Regions from separate parts of the Kitasatospora kazusensis genome, predicted to be linked through region 2. Evidence: predicted binding sites of a transcription regulator. Region 2 holds the regulator's gene; each other region holds the start of a gene.

Region 1 (5,835 bases), on a different contig from region 2:
CGGGGGCCGGGTCGCCGAAGACCGTGATCCCTCGGTGGGCCTGGACGACCTTGTAGGGGACGACGATCAGGAAGTAGACGACCGCCATGAAGATCACGAAGTAGATCAGGGCGGAGATGAACGACCCGATGTTGAGGTAGGTCGCGTCGTTCCCGGCGTCGCCGAGCTGCCAGCCGAGTCCGGCCGAGTGACCGCCCTGGGCCCTGGTGATGATCGGGTTGATGACGTTGTCGGTGAAGGCCTTGATCAGGGTGCTGAATGCCAGCGCGATGATCAGCCCGACGGCCACGATGACGACGTCACCGCGCATCATGAAGTTCTTGAAGCCCTTCAGCATTACTGCTCCTCGTCCGGTCGGTTGCCCCCAGCCTCCGGCCTCCTCCGGGGTGGCCGCGACCGGGCCGTAGCCGCAGTAGGCCCCACGGGTGACGACCGGCCTATCCCGTCGGCGGGGCGGTACCCGTGCAGCGCGGCGCCCCGGCCGGGCCGAGGACCGTGCTCGTGGCGGCGGCCGGGGGAGGCGAGGTCGGCCGCAGCGGCCCGGCGGCGAGCGCGGTGGCCGTGGCCAGCAGCCCGGCGGCCACCACCCCCGGACGGTGACGGACGGCCTGCCGGAGCCGGTGCCGACCGCCCGAGCCGCGCCGGATCGGCGCGAAGGCGGGGACGGCCCGCCGGGGTGGCACGGCGGGGGCGAAGGCGGGGACGGCCGCCCGGACGGACGACGGGTGCGGACGGGGGAGCGGGGCTTCCAGCTGCGTGGTCACGGGTGGGACACCGCCTCGGAATAGCAGGGCACCGTGGGGCCCGGTCGGGCTCCGTGGTCTCGCGAGCGCCTGGGAGCGGCGTTCGCGAGATCAGAGTGCGCCGACCGTCCGGACGCCGGAAGCCCGCGGCGTCTTCCTGTGGACAACCCGGGGCTGTGGATAACTTCGGTCACCCACACGGGGGACGGGGAGCACGGTGACGCGACCACGAGGGGTGCGAGCGCGGTGGACGGGAGCCCCGGGCCCGGGAACGCCGAACGGCCCGGCGCCGCCGCGGGATCGCGACAGTGCCGGGCCGTGAGCCACGGGGTACGTCCGGTTGGGTCAGCTCGCCGAGCTGGAGCTGGAGCTACTGGCGCTCGTACCGGAGCTGCCGGACCCGCTCGTGGAAGCGGCCGCGGGCGCCGCGGCGGCCGCGGAGCCCGAGGAGGACGACCCCGAGGCGGTCACCGAGCTGGTCGAGGAGGAGCGGCTGTCGGTCCGGTAGAAGCCCGAGCCCTTGAACACCACACCCACGGCCGAGAAAACCTTGCGGAGCCGGCCCTGGCATTCCGGGCACGTGGTCAGCGCGTCGTCGGTGAACTTCTGCACCGCCTCCAAGCCGCTGCCACACTCCGTGCACTGGTACTGGTACGTGGGCACTTGTCTTCCTCCTGCACTTCCCCCTGGCACTCTCGCCTGATGAGTGCTAACGACGGTCAATGATGCGGCATTCCGCTGGATGAGTCCAGCGCTCCAGGTGTGAGCTGCGCCGTGAGCCGGTCGGCGTCAGCCCTGCGAGGCCCCCACCAGCTGGGCCGGAACCGCGCTGCGTGCGACCGGACGGCTCGCGGTGGCCGGCGGGACGAGCAGTCGCCGCAGCGCCACCAGGGCGACCAGGCCGAGCCCGGCGCCCGCGACGGGGACGGCGAAACCGGCCGAGGTGCCGTAGCCGTCGATCAGCTGTCCGGCGACGGTCGACCCGGTGGCCAGGCCGAGCCCGATCGCGCCGGTCAGCCAGGTGAAGGCCTCGGTCTTGGCGCCGTCCGCGACCAGCGTCTCGACCAGCGTGTAGCCGGTGATCAGGGTCGGTGCGATGGCGAGCCCGCAGACCAGCCCGGCGACCGCCAGTGCGGTCAGGTTGGGCATCGCCCACAGCGTGGAGCAGCCCAGCACCAGCAGCGCGTAGCTGCCGAGCATCCGCTGCCGGGCCGGGCGCCGCCAGGCGACCATCCCGTAGAGCACGCCGGCCAGCATGCTGCCGCCCGCGAAGATCCCGTAGACGAGGCCGTTGGCACCGGGCTGGCCCGCCGCCTTGGCGAAGGCCGTGACGGAGACCTGCATGGCCCCGAAGACCGTGCCGACGCCCAGGAAGGAGCCGGCCAGCAGTCGGACGCCCGGCGAGGCGAGTGCGGAGACCCGGCCGGCACCGGGGACGTGCGGGTGCCGGGCGGGGGCGGTGCGGCGCTGGGCCGCGAACGCGAGCCCGCCGACCACGGTCAGCGCGGCCTCGGCGATCAGCCCGGCGGCGGGCGCGATGCCGGTCGCGATGGCGGTGGCGAGCACCGGTCCGACCACGAAGGTGAACTCGTCGGTGACCGACTCGAAGGCGAAGGCGGTGTTCAGCTTCTGCGGCGAGGCCGTCGCCGGGTCGCCGGTCAGCTTGGCCACCCAGCGGGAGCGGACCATGGCGCCGATCTGCGGCACGCTGGCACCGGCCGGCGCGGCGGCCAGGTAGAGCGTCCAGACCGGTGCGTGGCCCAGGGCCAGGGCGATCAGCGCGCCCACCGAGAGCGCGTGCACGACGACGCTCGGCACCAGTACGGCGGCCTGCCCGAACCGGTCGGCGAGCCGTCCGGTCTGGGGCCCGACGAAGGCCTGGGCGACGGCGGAGACCGCCGCGACGGTGCCTGCGGTGCCGTAGGAGCCCTGGGTGTCCAGGACCAGCAGCACGATGCCCAGGCTGAGCATCGCGTAGGGGAGCCGCGCCGCGAGGGCGGGGGCCAGGAACGTCCAGGCGCCGGGGGTGCGGAGTAGCGCACCGTAGCCAACGCGTGCCTGCGGGGTATCGACCGTTCGGCGGGCCGTCACGGTCATGCCTTCCTGCTGCCTGGTAGCGCGGACGGGGCATGGGTGGCCCCGACGGCGCCGAGAGTCGTCCTCTCGCGCGTCGACCGGGGTGATACCGGGTCCGACAGGCCTTTTCGCCCCGGACCGCAGCCGCCGAGCGGTCGCGCCAACTCTGCTTCAGGCAGATGTAGCGGGTGTTCAGTAGTGATGTAGAAGCTTGCCCTCATAGTACGCGCCAGGAGGCAATCCTCCCGGTGAAGCGAAGGTGAACGTAGCGCAGAACACATGAACTGTCGGGTCCGCCGGGCCGAGAGGCAGCGTTGCGCCCCGCTGCCGCCGGATCTGCTGCCGCCGGCCCCGCTCCCGACAGGCCCTAGCGCCCCTGCAGCCAGCCGGCCAGCTTGCCGCCCTGGTCCACGGCGCGCAGCCGCCGCTCCGCGTGCTCGCTGACCTCCTCGGTGGTGACCACGAGCAGCTCGTCGTGGGCCCGCAGCACCGTCGCCTTGTCGGGGACGAAGCTGGTGCCGTCGCGCACCACCAGGGTCACGGCGGACCCGGCGGGCAGCCGCAGTTCGCTGACCTCGACGCCGGACATCCGTGAGGTGCCGGAGAGCGAGACCGAGAGCAGTTGCCCGTGCAGGTGCTCCAGCGGAGCCGACTCGATGTCCAGGTCCTGTCCCAGGGAGCCTTCGCCGATCCGCAGCCAGCGGGCGACCAGCGGCAGCGAGGGGGCCTGGAGCAGGGTGAAGACGACCACCAGGACGAAGACGATGTTGAAGACTTCCTGGGCCTGCGGGATGCCGGCGACCAGCGGGATGGTCGCCAGCACGATGGGCACCGCTCCGCGCAGCCCGGCCCAGCTGAGCAGCGCCTGCTCGCGCCAGGGCAGCCGGAACGGGGTCATCGTCAGCAGCACCGAGGCCGGCCGGGCCAGGAAGACCAGGACGGCGCCGATCACCAGTGCGGGCACCACCGCGGACCCCATGGTGTCGGGGTTGCAGAGCAGGCCGAGCACCACGAACATGCCGATCTGGCCGATCCAGGCCAGCCCGTCGGCGAAGCCCCGGACGGCGGGGCCGTGCGGCAGTTTGGCGTTCCCGAGCAGGACGGAGGCGATGTAGACGGCGAGGAAGCCGGACCCGTGCAGCAGCGCGCCGCCCGCGTACGCCACCAGCGAGAGCGAGATGACGGCGATCGGGTAGAGGCCCGAGGAGGGCAGCGCGATCCGCTTCACCGCGTACGCGCCGAGCTTGCCGACCGCGTAGCCGACGACGCCGCCGACCACCAGCTCGCCGATGATCGTGCCGACCAGCACGTACCAGGAGTCCAGCGGCCCGGTGGTGGCGAAGGCGACCACCAGGATCACCACCGGAGCGTCGTTGAAGCCGGACTCGGCCTCCAGCAGGCCGGTCAGCCGGGAGGGCAGCGGGACGAGCCGCAGCACCGAGAAGACCGCCGCCGCGTCCGTGGAGGAGACGATCGCGCCGAGCAGCAGCGAGACCCGCCAGTCGAAGCCGCCCAGCCAGTGGGCTCCGGCGGCGGTGATGAAGACGCTGACCGCGACACCGAAGGTGGCCAGCACGGTGGCGGCCGGCAGTACCGGTCTGATCGCCCGCAGGCTGGTCTTGAGCCCGCCTTCGGCGAGGATCACCACCAGGGCCGCGTACCCGAGCACCTGGGTCAGCTCGGCGTTGTTGAAGGTGACGCCGAGGCCGTTCTGACCGAGTGCGACGCCGATGCCGAGGTAGATCAGCAGGCTGGGCAGTCCTGAGCGGGTCGCGAAGCGTACGGCGACCACCGCGAACAGGAGGATCACGGCGAACTCGAGCATGAGGCGGTTCAGGTGGTCGACGGTCACGCAGGCGCACCTCGGAGGAGTGATCGGGCGAGGGGGTCGTGCAACAGGGTTTCGTTACTCAGTCTAACATTTTACCTGCTCTTTGGTGACCCGGTGATCATCAGGTGGTCACCGACCGTCCCTCAGCAAGGCCCGGTAGGGTCCAACAGATCCCACCGTGGACGTCCCCCGTGCATGTCCGCCACCCGAGTCGCCCTAATGTGGTGACCTGTCACGGCCGTCGCCCCCCCAGCCAAGGACCCACCAGATGCCCCGCTCGAAGAAGAAGTTCCGGCGCGTCCGTCTGTTCGTGCTCCTGCTGGTGGTCCTGCTGCTCGCCGCATTGGGCGGCGGCTCGTACTGGTCGGTGAGCACCGTGCGGGCCTCGTTCCCGGACGTGACGGGCAACATCACGGTGGCCGGGATGTCCGCTCCGGTCGACGTGAAGCGCGACGCCAACGGCATCCCGCAGATCTACGCCGACAGCTCGGCCGACCTGTTCCGCGCCCAGGGCTACGTCCAGGCCCAGGACCGGTTCTGGGAGATGGACGTCCGGCGGCACATCACCTCCGGCCGGCTCTCCGAGATGTTCGGGTCGGGCCAGGTCCAGACCGACACCTTCCTGCGCACCATGGGCTGGCAGCGGGTGGCGCAGCAGGAGTACGACACCGAGCTCTCGGCCGAGACCAAGAAGAACCTGCAGTCCTACGCGGACGGCGTGAACGCCTGGCTGGCCCAGCACCCCGGCGGCTCCAGCGCCTCGCTGGAGTACGCGCTGCTCGGCGCGGTGCACGGCGGCTACAAGCCCGAGCAGTGGACCCCGGTCGACTCGGTGGCCTGGCTGAAGGCGATGGCCTGGAGCCTCTCCGGCAACATGCAGGAGGAGATCGACCGCTCGCTGCTGGCCCAGGACTTCACCGCGGACAAGATCGCCCAGCTGTACCCGGACTACCCGTACGCCCGCAACGGCACCATCGTGAAGCAGACCGGCAAGATCGACGGCAACGGCAACTACCAGCCCGCCGACGGCTCGGCCGCCCTGCCGCCGCCCCAGCTCGGGCAGGGCCGGGCCACCACCCAGGCCCTGATGCAGACCCTCTCGGACAACATGGCGGGCATGCCGCAGCTGCTCGGCCCGCAGGGCCAGGGCATCGGCTCCAACTCCTGGGTGGTCGCCGGCAGCCA
Region 2 (5,835 bases):
CGGGCCGAGATCTTGCCGAGCTGCTCCAGCCGCTGCTCCAGCGAGGGGTGGGTGGACAGCAGCTGGGTGGCCGCGTCCCGCGCGCTGAGCGCGGGGGCGAAGTAGAAGGCGTTGTACGGCTGCGCCTTGCGCAGGTCCTTGGTGGGGATCGCGGCGATCTGGCCGGTCACCTTGGTCAGGGCCGAGGCCAGCGCACTGGGCCGGCCGGTGAGCTGGGCGGCGGCCCGGTCGGCGGCCAGCTCGCGGTAGCGGGACAGCAGCCGGGTCAGCAGGAAGCTGATCGCGTAGACCACGATGCTGACCAGCGGGATGATCATCATCGCGATGGCGGCGTTCTGGTCGTTGTTGTTGCGGTTGTTGCCGCCCAGGAAGCCGCCGTACAGCGCGATCCGGGTCATCACCCCGGCCAGCACGCCGAGGAAGCCGGCGATCGTCATCACCGCGACGTCCCGGTGCGCGACGTGCGAGAGCTCGTGCGCGAGCACGCCCTCCAACTCCTCCGGCTCCAGCCGCCGCAGCAGGCCGGTGGTGACGCAGACCACGGACTTCTCGGGGTTGCGGCCGGTGGCGAAGGCGTTCGGCATGTCGTTGTCCGCCACCGCGATCCGCGGCTTCGGCATGTCGGCCAGCGCGCAGAGCCGGTCAATGGTGCCGTGCAACTGCGGGTACTGCTCCGGGGTGACCTCGCGGGCGCCCATCGCCCGCTCGGTGATCTTGTCGCTGAACCAGAACTGGGCCACGAACAGGCCGCCCGAGATCAGCACGATCAGCGGCCACGCCCCGCGCAGCAGGACGATCAGCACTCCGGTGAAGCCGACGTAGAGCAACCCGATCAAGAACATGGTGGTGACCATCCGACCGGTCAGCCCGCGGTCGGGTGCGAAGCGGGAATGCTGGGATGACGCCGACATCGCTGCTCCTTCGATATTCAAGTTCGTCTTCGATGCTGCCACTCAGGGGGCGTGCAGGCACCGCCCCCGCGCCGGATTTCGGTCGAGGATCACGTCCGCGGGCCGTTCCTGCCGTCGTGGACGGGCCTTACACTGGCAGGTACGGTTCTGGCACTCTGCCTTCCAGAGTGCCAGGGGACCGGACAGCTACCAGACTCAACGGACGAAGACGGAGGTGCGTGCCATGTTCAGCGAGCGCAGAGCCGACGAACGCAAGTCCGATGCCCGGCAGCTCGATTCGCGCCTGGACGTCCGCGATCTCCGCCCGTTGGACGACCGCAAGCTCGCGGTGCTCCGCGCCATCGTGCAGGACTACGTCGGCACCGAGGAGCCCGTCGGCTCCAAGGCCCTGGTCGAGCGGCACAGCCTGGGGGTCTCCCCGGCGACGGTGCGCAACGACATGGCGGCCCTGGAGGAGGACGGCTACATCCACCAGCCGCACACCAGCGCGGGCCGCATCCCCACCGACAAGGGCTACCGGCTCTTCGTCGACCGGCTGGCCGAGGTCAAGCCGATGAGCGCCCCCGAGCGCCGGGCGATCCGGCACTTCCTGGACGGCGCGGTCGACCTGGACGACACCGTCGCCCGGACGGTCCGGCTGCTCGCGCAGCTGACCCGGCAGGTCGCGGTGGTGCAGTACCCCTCGCTCTCCCGCTCGACCGTCCGGCACGTCGAGCTGGTCGCACTGGCCCCGGCCAAGGTGATGCTGGTCCTGATCACCAACACCGGCCGGGTCGAGCAGCGGATGGTGGACTGTCCGGGCACGGTCGGCGAGACCGTCCTCGCGGAGCTCCGGACCAGACTCAACGCCCGCGCGGGCGGCCAGCGGCTGCCGGACGTCCCCGGTCTGCTGGAGGACCTCCCGGCGGCCTTCGAGGCGGCCGACCGGCCGGTCGTGACCACCGTGCTGGCGACCCTCTTCGAGACCCTCGCCGAGCAGAACGAGGAACGGATCATGCTGGCCGGCACGGCCAACCTGACACGTTTCGGACATGACTTCCCGCTCACCATCCAGCCGGTGCTGGAGGCGCTGGAGGAGCAGGTGATCCTGCTGCGCCTGCTGGGTGAGACGGCGGACGCCGGGATGACCGTGCGGATCGGCCGGGAGAACGACTACGAGGGGCTCAATTCCACCTCGGTCGTCTCGGTCGGTTACGGTTCGGGCGACGAGAGTGTCGCGAAACTCGGGGTGATCGGTCCGACCCGGATGGACTACCCGGGCACAATGGGGGCGGTGCGTGCGGTGGCAAGGTACGTGGGCCAGATCCTGGCCGAGTCGTAGGAACAGCACCGTGTGACCACACACGGTGACAAGTCGCAGCACTTCTAGAGGCGGAACAAGCGGAGCATTTGGTGGCCACGGACTACTACGCGGTACTCGGCGTCCGACGGGATGCGGGGCAGGACGAGATCAAGAAGGCGTTCCGGCGCCTCGCCCGTGAACTGCACCCGGACGTCAACCCGGACCCGAAGACGCAGGAGCGGTTCAAGGAGATCAACGCCGCATACGAGGTGCTCTCCGACCCGTCCAAGCGGCAGGTCTACGACCTCGGCGGCGACCCGCTCTCGCCGAACGGCGGTGGCGGCGCGGGCGGCTTCGGCGCGGGCGCGGCGGGCTTCGGCTTCTCCGACATCATGGACGCCTTCTTCGGCGCCGCGGCGGGCCAGCGCGGCCCGCGTTCGCGGACCCGTCGGGGCCAGGACGCGATGATCCGCCTGGAGATCACCCTGGAGGAGTCGGCTTTCGGCACCACCAAGGAACTCCAGGTCGACACCGCCGTGACCTGCACCACCTGCTCGGGTGAGGGTGCCGCTCCCGGCACCTCCGCGCAGACCTGTGACATGTGCCGCGGCAAGGGCGAGGTCTCGCAGGTCACCCGGTCCTTCCTGGGCCAGGTCATGACCTCGCGCCCCTGCCCGCAGTGCCAGGGCTTCGGCACCGTCGTGCCGACCCCGTGCCCCGAGTGCGCGGGCGACGGCCGGGTCCGGGCCCGCCGCACCCTCACCGTCAAGATCCCGGCGGGCGTGGACAACGGCACCCGGATCCAGCTGGCCGGCGAGGGCGAGGTCGGCCCCGGCGGCGGCCCGCCCGGCGACCTGTACGTCGAGATCGCGGAGACCGCGCACTCGACCTTCCAGCGGCGCGGCGACGACCTGCACTGCACCGTCACCATCCCGATGACGGCGGCCTCGCTCGGCACCCAGGTGCCGCTGCAGACCCTGGACGGCCTCGAAGAGGTCGACATCCGGCCCGGTACGCAGTCCGGCCAGTCCATCCCGCTGCACGGCCGGGGCATCACCCACCTGCGGGGCGGCGGCCGGGGCGACCTGATAGTGCATGTCGAGGTGCAGACCCCCACCAAGCTCGACCCCGAGATGGAGGACCTGCTCCGCCGCCTCGCGGTGCTGCGCGGCGAGGAGCGGCCGTCCGGCCAGTTCGCGCCGGGCCAGCAGGGGCTGTTCTCCCGGCTGAAGGACGCTTTCAACGGCCGCTGAGCCGGTTGTTTTCAGGGGCGCGGGGAACTGTGCGAGATCGGAAGGGTGCGACGTGTGCCCTCCCGCTTCGCGCAGTTCCCCGCGCCCCTTGAGGTTTACGCTCATCATTTGGAGGTTCGCGGTATGACCGCCCCTGTGTTCGTCGTCGACTCGTCGCGGTTGGCCGGTGTTGTCCCCGGCTCGGTGGTCCGCCTCGACGGTGCGGAGGGGCGGCACGCCGTCACCGTGAAGCGGCTGGAGGCCGGTGAGGCGGTGACCCTCGCGGACGGCCTGGGCACCGGGGCCGACGGCACGGTCGCCGCCGTGGTCGGCAAGGACGCGCTGGACGTCACGGTGTCGGCCGTCCGGCGGGAGCCGGAGCCCGCGCCCCGGATCGTGGTGGTCCAGGCGCTGCCCAAGGGCGACCGGGGCGAGCTCGCGGTCGAGACCATGACCGAGGTCGGGGTCGACGTGGTGATCCCCTGGGCCGCCTCCCGCTGCATCACGCAGTGGAAGGGCGAGCGGGGCGCCAAGGCGCTCGCCAAGTGGCGGGCCACCGCGCGCGAGGCCGGAAAGCAGTCCCGCCGGCTGCGCTTCCCCGAGGTCCGCGAGCCGATGACGACCCGCCAGCTGGCCCCGCTGCTGCGCGCCGCCGCGTTCGCCGCCGTGCTGCACGAGGAGGGCGCCGAGCCGCTGGCCGCCGCCGCGCTGCCGGACACCGGCGACCTGGTCCTGGTCGTCGGTCCCGAGGGCGGCGTCTCCCCGGACGAGCTGGCCGCCTTCGCCGAGGCGGGGGCCGGGCCGTACCGGCTGGGCCCGTCCGTGCTGCGCACCTCGACCGCCGGGGTGGCGGCCGGTGCACTGCTCCTCGGCCGCACCGGCCGCTGGTCCTGAGCCCGGGCCGCACCGGCTGCTGGGTCTGAGTCCGGGCCGCACCGGCCGGGTTCGCCGACAGGCCGGGTTCGCTGACAAAGAAACCTTTGGCAGCAGCCCGGGCCCGGTCTCTAGGGTCGTGCCGTGACCGAATCCCAGCACCCCGCTCCGGGCGCGTACCTGCGCCATCCGCACCTGCACGGCGACCTCGTCGCGTTCGTCGCCGAGGACGACATCTGGCTCGCGCCGGTCGACGGCGGCCGGGCCTGGCGGCTGACGGCCGACCAGGCGCCCGTCAGCCACCCGAGGTTCTCCCCGGACGGGCGCCACCTCGCCTGGACGTCGGCCAGGGACGGCGCGCCCGAGATCTTCGTCGCGCCCACCGAGGGCGGCCCGGCCCGCCGTCTGACGTACTGGGGCAGCGCCGTGACCGCGCTGCGCGGCTGGACGGCGGACGGCCGTCCGATCGCGGTCACCTCGGCCGGCCAGTCGACCTCGCGCCGCACCTGGGCCTTCGCCCTTCCGCTGGACGGCGGCGAGCCCGTCCGGCTCCCGTACGGCCCGGTCGGCGGCCTGGCCCAGGAGCCGGACGGGCCCCGGACCCTGCTGCTCTCCGCCGCTTCGAGCGAGCCCGCCCGCTGGAAGCGCTACCGGGGCGGCCGGGTCGGCAAGCTCTGGATCGGCGACGGGGAGTACCACCGCCTGCACGCCGGGCTGGACGGCAACCTCGCCTCCCCGCTCTGGGTGGGGGAGCGGGTGGCCTTCCTCTCCGACCACGACGGCACCGCGCAGCTCTGGTCCAGCCTCCCGGACGGCTCCGACCTGCGGCGCCACAGCAGCGGCGAGTTCTACGCCCGGGACGCGAGCACCGACGGCACCCGGGTCTGCTGGCACAGCGCGGGCGAGCTCTGGCTCCTCGACGACCTGGACGGCGCCGAGCCCCGCCGCCTGGACGTCCGCCCGGCCGGCCCTCGGACGGGCCGTCAGGCGTACCCCGTCGCGGCGGCCGGGCGGCTGGAGACGGTCGCCCCCGACCGCACCGGCCGGGCCGCCGCCGTGGTCGTGCGCGGCGGCGTCCACTGGCTGACCCACCGGGAGGGCCCGGCCCGGGTGCTCGCGGACACCCCGGGCGTCCGCGCCCGGCTGGCCCGGGTGGTCCCGGGCGCCGACGGCGGACAGGGTGCCGTCTGGGTCAGCGACGCCGAGGGCGACGACGTGATCGAGTACGCCCCGGCCGTGCTGGGCGCCGAGCGCCGCCGGCTGGCCGCCGGGCGGCTCGGCCGGGTGCTCGAACTCGCCGTCTCGCCGGACGGCACGCAGCTGGCCGCCGCCTCCCACGACGGGCGGCTGCTGCTGGTCGCACTCGCCGACGGCGCCGTGCACGAGCTGGCCCGTAGCACGGACGGCGAGGTCAGCGGCCTGGCCTTCGCCCCGGACTCCCGCTGGCTGGCCTGGTCCCAGCCGGCCCTCGGGCCCTGGTCGGTGCGCCAGATCATGCTGGCGGACCTGGCGGAGCGTACGGTCAGCGCGGCCACCC
Region 3 (5,835 bases), on a different contig from region 2:
CTGGTGGTCACCGGCGAGGGCGACGTGCAGACCATCGCGGTGGACGACCGCCACCAGGGCTCCGGCATCGGCGCCACGCTGCTCACCGACCTGATCGCGGCCGCCGTGCGGCGCGACTGCGAGGAGATGCTGCTGGAGGTCCGGGTCGACAACGAGCGCGCCCGGCAGCTGTACGAGCGCTTCGGCTTCGAGACGATCGGCATCCGCAAGGGCTACTACCAGCCCGCCGACGTGGACGCGTTGGTGATGCGCCGCCAGGGCCTGCAGGAGAACGGCCCGCCAGAAGACCTGCGGCAGGACGACGCCCAGCAGGACCGGTACGACGTGAAGGACACTCCCCATGGCTGACGAACCGCTCGTCCTCGGCATCGAGACCTCCTGCGACGAGACCGGTGTCGGCATCGTCCGGGGCACCACCCTGCTGGCCGACGCGGTCGCCTCCAGCGTCAACGACCACGCCCGCTTCGGCGGGGTCGTCCCCGAGATCGCCAGCCGGGCGCACCTGGAGGAGATGGTCCCCACCATCCAGCGCGCCCTGGACACCGCCGGGATCAAGGCCTCCGACCTGGACGGCATCGCCGTCACGGCCGGGCCCGGCCTGGCCGGCGCGCTGCTGGTCGGCGTCTCGGCGGCGAAGGCGTACGCCTGGGCGCTGGACAAGCCGCTGTACGGGGTCAACCACCTCGCCTCGCACATCTGCGTGGACCAGCTGGAGCACGGCCGGCTGCCGGAGCCCACGATGGCCCTGCTGGTCTCCGGCGGGCACTCCTCGCTGCTGCTCAGCGCCGACATCACCACCGACATCCGGCCGCTCGGCGCGACCATCGACGACGCGGCCGGCGAGGCGTTCGACAAGATCGCCCGGGTGCTCGGCCTCGGCTTCCCCGGCGGACCGGCCGTCGACCGGCTGGCCCGGGAGGGCGACCCGAAGGCGATCGCCTTCCCGCGCGGGCTCAGCGGCGCCAAGGACCCGGCGTACGACTTCTCGTTCTCCGGCCTGAAGACCGCCGTGGCCCGCTGGGTCGAGGCGAAGCGCCGGGCGGGCGAGGAGGTGCCCGTCGCGGACGTCGCGGCGTCCTTCCAGGAGGCCGTCACCGACGTGCTGACCCGCAAGGCCGTCAAGGCCTGCAAGGAGAACGGCGTCGAGCACCTGATGATCGGCGGCGGGGTCGCGGCCAACTCGCGGCTGCGCGAGATGGCCCAGCAGCGCTGCGACAAGGCGGGCATCGTGCTGCGGGTGCCGCGCCCGGGGCTGTGCACGGACAACGGTGCGATGGTCGCCGCCCTCGGTTCCGAGATGGTCTGGCGCGACCGCGCGCCGTCCTCCTTCGACCTGTCGGCCGACTCCTCGCTGCCGGTCACCGAGGTCTCGGTGCCCCACACGGACCTGCACGCCGCCGCGCACCAGGCCCTCGGGTGACCACGGCCGCCATGTGGGAGGCCCGGGCCGCCGACGGCCGGGCCGGCGAGCTGCGGGACTGGGTCCGGGAGCGGGCCGTCCCGGCGCTGCGCGGGGCGGCCGGGCTGGAGCGGCTGGAGGTGTTCACCGCGCCGGGGGAGAGGGTGCTGCTGGTCACCTGGTGGTCGGACGCCCCGCTGCCCGTCCCGGATCCGCCCGGTGAGCTGCTGGGCCGCCCGGTGCACCGCTGGAGCTTCACCAGCGAGCACGTGGAATGACCCGGACCGCCAGCCGGTAGCGTTCTGTCCGAGAGCCGGACGACGCAGGGGAGCACCCAACGGTGAAGAGCAGGACGAGGACCTACGCGGTGGCGGCACTGGCCGTGCTGGCAGCGGTGACCGGGTGCAGCAGCAGCGCCGCCCCGGCGGCCGCTCCCGCGGCCCCGCCGGCCGAGACCACCCAGGCCGCGGCCGCGCCGCCGTCCGCCGCGTCCGCCTCGCCGCAGGCCGCGGCCTGGTCGAAGTGGGGCCTGCAGCCGATGGCGGCCGCGCCCGCCCCGCCCGCCGACAGGCCGGTCAAGCTGACGGCCAGCGGCACCGTCCCGGTCATCAGCGACGTGCCGACCAAGGACAAGGTCGTCTTCATCACGCTGGACGACGGCGCGGAGAAGGACCCGAAGTTCGTCGAGATGCTGACCGACCTCAAGATCCCGGTCACGATGTTCCTGACCAAGGACATCATCGAGAACAACTACGGCTACTTCAAGCCGCTCCAGGCGCTGGGCAACCACATCCAGAACCACACCGTCAGCCACCCGCAGATGAGCAAGATCTCGGCGGCGAAGCAGAAGTCCGAGATCTGCGTGGACCAGGCGACCCTCACCCAGCAGTACGGCACCGCCCCGCTGCTCTTCCGCCCGCCGTTCGGCGACGGCGCCAACACGCCGACCCTCAACACCTCGGTGCAGCAGTGCGGCCCGCGCGCCATCGTGCTCTGGCGCGAGACGATGCAGATCCACGACATGCAGTACCAGACCGCCGACAAGAAGCTGAAGCCCGGCGACATCATCCTGGCGCACTTCCGCGGTCCGTCGGAGCTCAAGGGCGAGACGATGACGGCGATGTTCGGCGAGATGCTCAGCCGCATCCAGGAGCAGGGCTTCGCCGTCGCCCGCCTGGACGACTACATCCAGGCGCCCGCAGGCTGACCACCGGTCGGGCAGGCAGCTGGTCAGCCACAGACAGGGGCGCGTGGGGGCACCTTCCGGCCGAAGGCTGGGGGAGAACTGCGCGAGTCGGGAGGCAACGGTCCGCAGGCTCCCGCCTCGCGCAGTTCTTCGTGCCCCTTTGCCTGATCAGCCGACAGGCTGACCGAGCATCATGAGGTGCCCGTCGCCGACCCGGCTCAGGATCACCGTCACCGTGTTCGGGCCGGCGGGCTTGAGCTGGCGGCGCAGCTCCTCCGGGGTGATGCCGATGCCGCGCTTCTTGATCACCACGGTGCCGGCCCCGCGCTCGCGCAGCAGCGCCTTCAGCTTCTTGACGTTGTACGGGAGCACGTCGGTGAGCTCGTACGCGTGGGCGTACGGGGTCGGCACGAGGCGGTCGGAGGTCAGGTAGGCGATCATCGGGTCGATCAGCCGGCCGCCGACCTGCTCGGCCACCTCGGCGACCAGGTGCGCCCGGATCACCGCGCCGTCCGGCTCGTACAGGTAGCGGCCCACCGGCCCGGCCGCCGGATCGGGGAGGCGGCCGCCGGTGAGGGTGTGCGCGCCGGGCAGCAGGGTGGCGCGGTGCGGCTCGGCGGGCTTCGTGCCGAACCAGAGCCCGGCCTCCTTCACGTCCCCGTGGTCCGACACCCACTCGGCCTCGGCGTCCTCGGGGACCAGCTCGTGCGGGATCCCCGGCGCGATCTTGAGCGCCCCGAACGGGGTGCGGCGGGCCGCCTCGACCGCCCAGGAGAGCGGGGGCGAGTACGCCTCCGGATCGAACACCCGGCCCCGCGAGGTGCGCCGCGCCGGGTCGGTGAACACCGCGTCGAAACCCGTCACGTCGACCTCGGTGACGTCCGCGCAGCGCACCTCGATCAGCTCGGCCAGGCCCAGCGCGGCGGCGTTCGCCTCGGCGACGGCGCAGGTCAGCGGGTCGCGGTCGACGGCGAGCACGGCGATCCCGGCCCGGGCCAGCGCGATCGCGTCCCCGCCGATCCCGCAGCACAGGTCCGCCAGCCGCCGGACGCCGAGCGCCGCGAACCGCTCCGCCCGCCACTCGGCGACGCTGCGGCGGGTGGCCTGTTCGACTCCGTCCGGGGTGAAGTACAGCGCGTCCGCGTCCACGTCGAACTTGGCCCGCGCCCGCTGCCGCAGGGCCGCCTGGGCGAGGGCGGCGGACACCAGCCCGGCCGGGTGCGTGCGGCGCAGCCTGGTGGCCAGGGCGAGTTCCTCCCCCGGCTTGAAGTCACGCAGCTCGGCCAGCAGTGCCTGGCCCTCGTCGGTCAGCAGGGCCCGGAACGATTCGATCTCCACCCGGCCATTGTCCCCGGACACCGGACAGCCTTCGAGCCACGCCGTTGGCACTCTGGTTGACTGAGTGCTAACGGCGGCCTATGGTCGTTCCTGGCACTCCCCCCAGGGAGAGTGCTAACGCGACAGAGTGTGCCTGACCCCCGCGACGGCAGGCACGCGGACGTCGCCACCTACCTGAAGAACAACCCCGTATTCTCCGAAGGGGAGCTCGGACGTGACCACCGTCAGCAGCAAGGTTGCCATCAAGCCGCTCGAGGACCGCATCGTGGTCCAGCCGCTCGAAGCCGAGACCACCACGGCCTCCGGCCTGGTTATCCCGGACACCGCCAAGGAGAAGCCCCAGGAGGGCGTCGTCCTGGCCGTCGGCCCGGGCCGCTTCGAGGACGGTAACCGTCTTCCGCTCGACGTCACCGTCGGCGACGTCGTCCTGTACTCGAAGTACGGCGGCACCGAGGTGAAGTACAACGGCGAGGAGTACCTCGTCCTCTCGGCCCGCGACGTCCTCGCCATCGTCGAGAAGTAAGACGTTCCAGCCCGCCCCGGATCCGTGTCACTACTGACAGGGGCCCGGGGCGCGGTTGTTGGCTCACGCGCACGTCACAAAGACACTCCCCGAAGGAAACACCATGCCGAAGATCCTGCAGTTCGACGAGGACGCCCGCCGCTCGCTGGAGCGCGGCGTGAACAAGCTGGCCGACACCGTCAAGGTGACCATCGGCCCCAAGGGCCGCAACGTCGTCATCGACAAGAAGTTCGGCGCGCCGACCATCACCAACGACGGTGTCACCATCGCCCGTGAGGTCGAGCTCGACGACCCGTACGAGAACCTCGGCGCCCAGCTGGTCAAGGAGGTCGCCACCAAGACGAACGACGTCGCGGGTGACGGCACCACCACCGCCACCGTGCTGGCCCAGGCCCTGGTCAACGAGGGTCTGCGCAACGTCGCCGCCGGCGCCGGCCCCGCCGCCCTGAAGAAGGGCATCGACAAGGCCGTCGCGGCCGTGTCCGAGTACCTGCTCGCCAGCGCCCGCGAGATCGAGGGCAAGGACGACGTCGCCGCCGTCGCGTCCCTCTCCGCGCAGGACCCGCAGGTCGGCGAGCTCATCGCCGAGGCGATCGACAAGGTCGGCAAGGACGGTGTCATCACCGTCGAGGAGTCGAACACCTTCGGCGTGGAGCTGGACTTCACCGAGGGCATGCAGTTCGACAAGGGCTACCTCTCGCCGTACTTCGTCACCGACGCCGAGCGTCAGGAAGCGGTCCTGGAGGACCCCTACATCCTGATCAACCAGGGCAAGATCTCCAGCATCCAGGAGCTGCTGCCGCTGCTGGAGAAGGTCCTGCAGGGTGGCACCTCGAAGCCGCTGCTGATCATCGCCGAGGACGTCGACGGCGAGGCGCTGTCCACCCTCGTGGTGAACAAGATCCGTGGCACCTTCAACGCCGTGGCCGTCAAGGCCCCCGGCTTCGGTGACCGCCGCAAGGCCATCCTGGGCGACCTGGCCACCCTGACCGGTGCCACCGTCATCTCCGAGGAGGTCGGCCTCAAGCTCGACCAGGCCGGTCTGGACGTGCTGGGCACCGCCCGCCGCGTGACCATCACCAAGGACGAGACCACCGTCGTCGACGGTGCCGGCGACCACGAGGCCGTGGCCGGCCGCGTCGCCCAGATCAAGGCCGAGATCGCCAACACCGACTCGGACTGGGACCGCGAGAAGCTGCAGGAGCGCCTGGCGAAGCTCGCCGGCGGCGTCTGCGTCATCAAGGTCGGCGCCGCCACCGAGGTGGAGCTCAAGGAGCGCAAGCACCGTCTGGAGGACGCCATCTCGGCGACCCGCGCGGCGGTCGAGGAGGGCATCGTCGCCGGTGGCGGCGCCTCTCTCGTCCACGCCCAGAAGGTGCTCGACGGCGG

Evidence for each region. Region 2 encodes HrcA, which represses chaperone genes, less so after heat shock. Its sites were predicted from a motif close to TTNGCACTCNGNNNNNCNGAGTGCNAA; they were not measured.
Region 1: ABD330_RS18600 (FmdB family zinc ribbon protein) is a predicted target of HrcA. The motif match lies at 1,430-1,456, and genes of this name have one in related genera.
Region 3: groES (co-chaperone GroES) is a predicted target of HrcA. The motif match lies at 3,968-3,994, and genes of this name have one in related genera.

Annotation. Positions count from the first base shown of each region.
Region 1 is NZ_BAAANT010000020.1:105,236-111,070, reverse strand. It holds gene ABD330_RS18610 (large conductance mechanosensitive channel protein MscL) at 1-337, opposite strand, end outside; gene ABD330_RS18605 (hypothetical protein) at 438-764, opposite strand; gene ABD330_RS18600 (FmdB family zinc ribbon protein) at 1,089-1,406, opposite strand; gene ABD330_RS18595 (MFS transporter) at 1,533-2,840, opposite strand; gene ABD330_RS18590 (potassium/proton antiporter) at 3,187-4,644, opposite strand; gene ABD330_RS18585 (penicillin acylase family protein) at 4,919-5,835, shown strand, end outside.
Region 2 is NZ_BAAANT010000007.1:143,060-148,894, reverse strand. It holds gene htpX (zinc metalloprotease HtpX) at 1-911, opposite strand, end outside; gene hrcA (heat-inducible transcriptional repressor HrcA) at 1,135-2,232, shown strand; gene dnaJ (molecular chaperone DnaJ) at 2,304-3,446, shown strand; gene ABD330_RS08640 (16S rRNA (uracil(1498)-N(3))-methyltransferase) at 3,570-4,319, shown strand; gene ABD330_RS08635 (S41 family peptidase) at 4,443-5,835, shown strand, end outside.
Region 3 is NZ_BAAANT010000001.1:275,585-281,419, forward strand. It holds gene rimI (ribosomal protein S18-alanine N-acetyltransferase) at 1-348, shown strand, start outside; gene tsaD (tRNA (adenosine(37)-N6)-threonylcarbamoyltransferase complex transferase subunit TsaD) at 341-1,420, shown strand; gene ABD330_RS01395 (hypothetical protein) at 1,417-1,677, shown strand; gene ABD330_RS01400 (polysaccharide deacetylase family protein) at 1,740-2,606, shown strand; gene ABD330_RS01405 (class I SAM-dependent methyltransferase) at 2,754-3,923, opposite strand; gene groES (co-chaperone GroES) at 4,138-4,446, shown strand; gene groL (chaperonin GroEL) at 4,550-5,835, shown strand, end outside.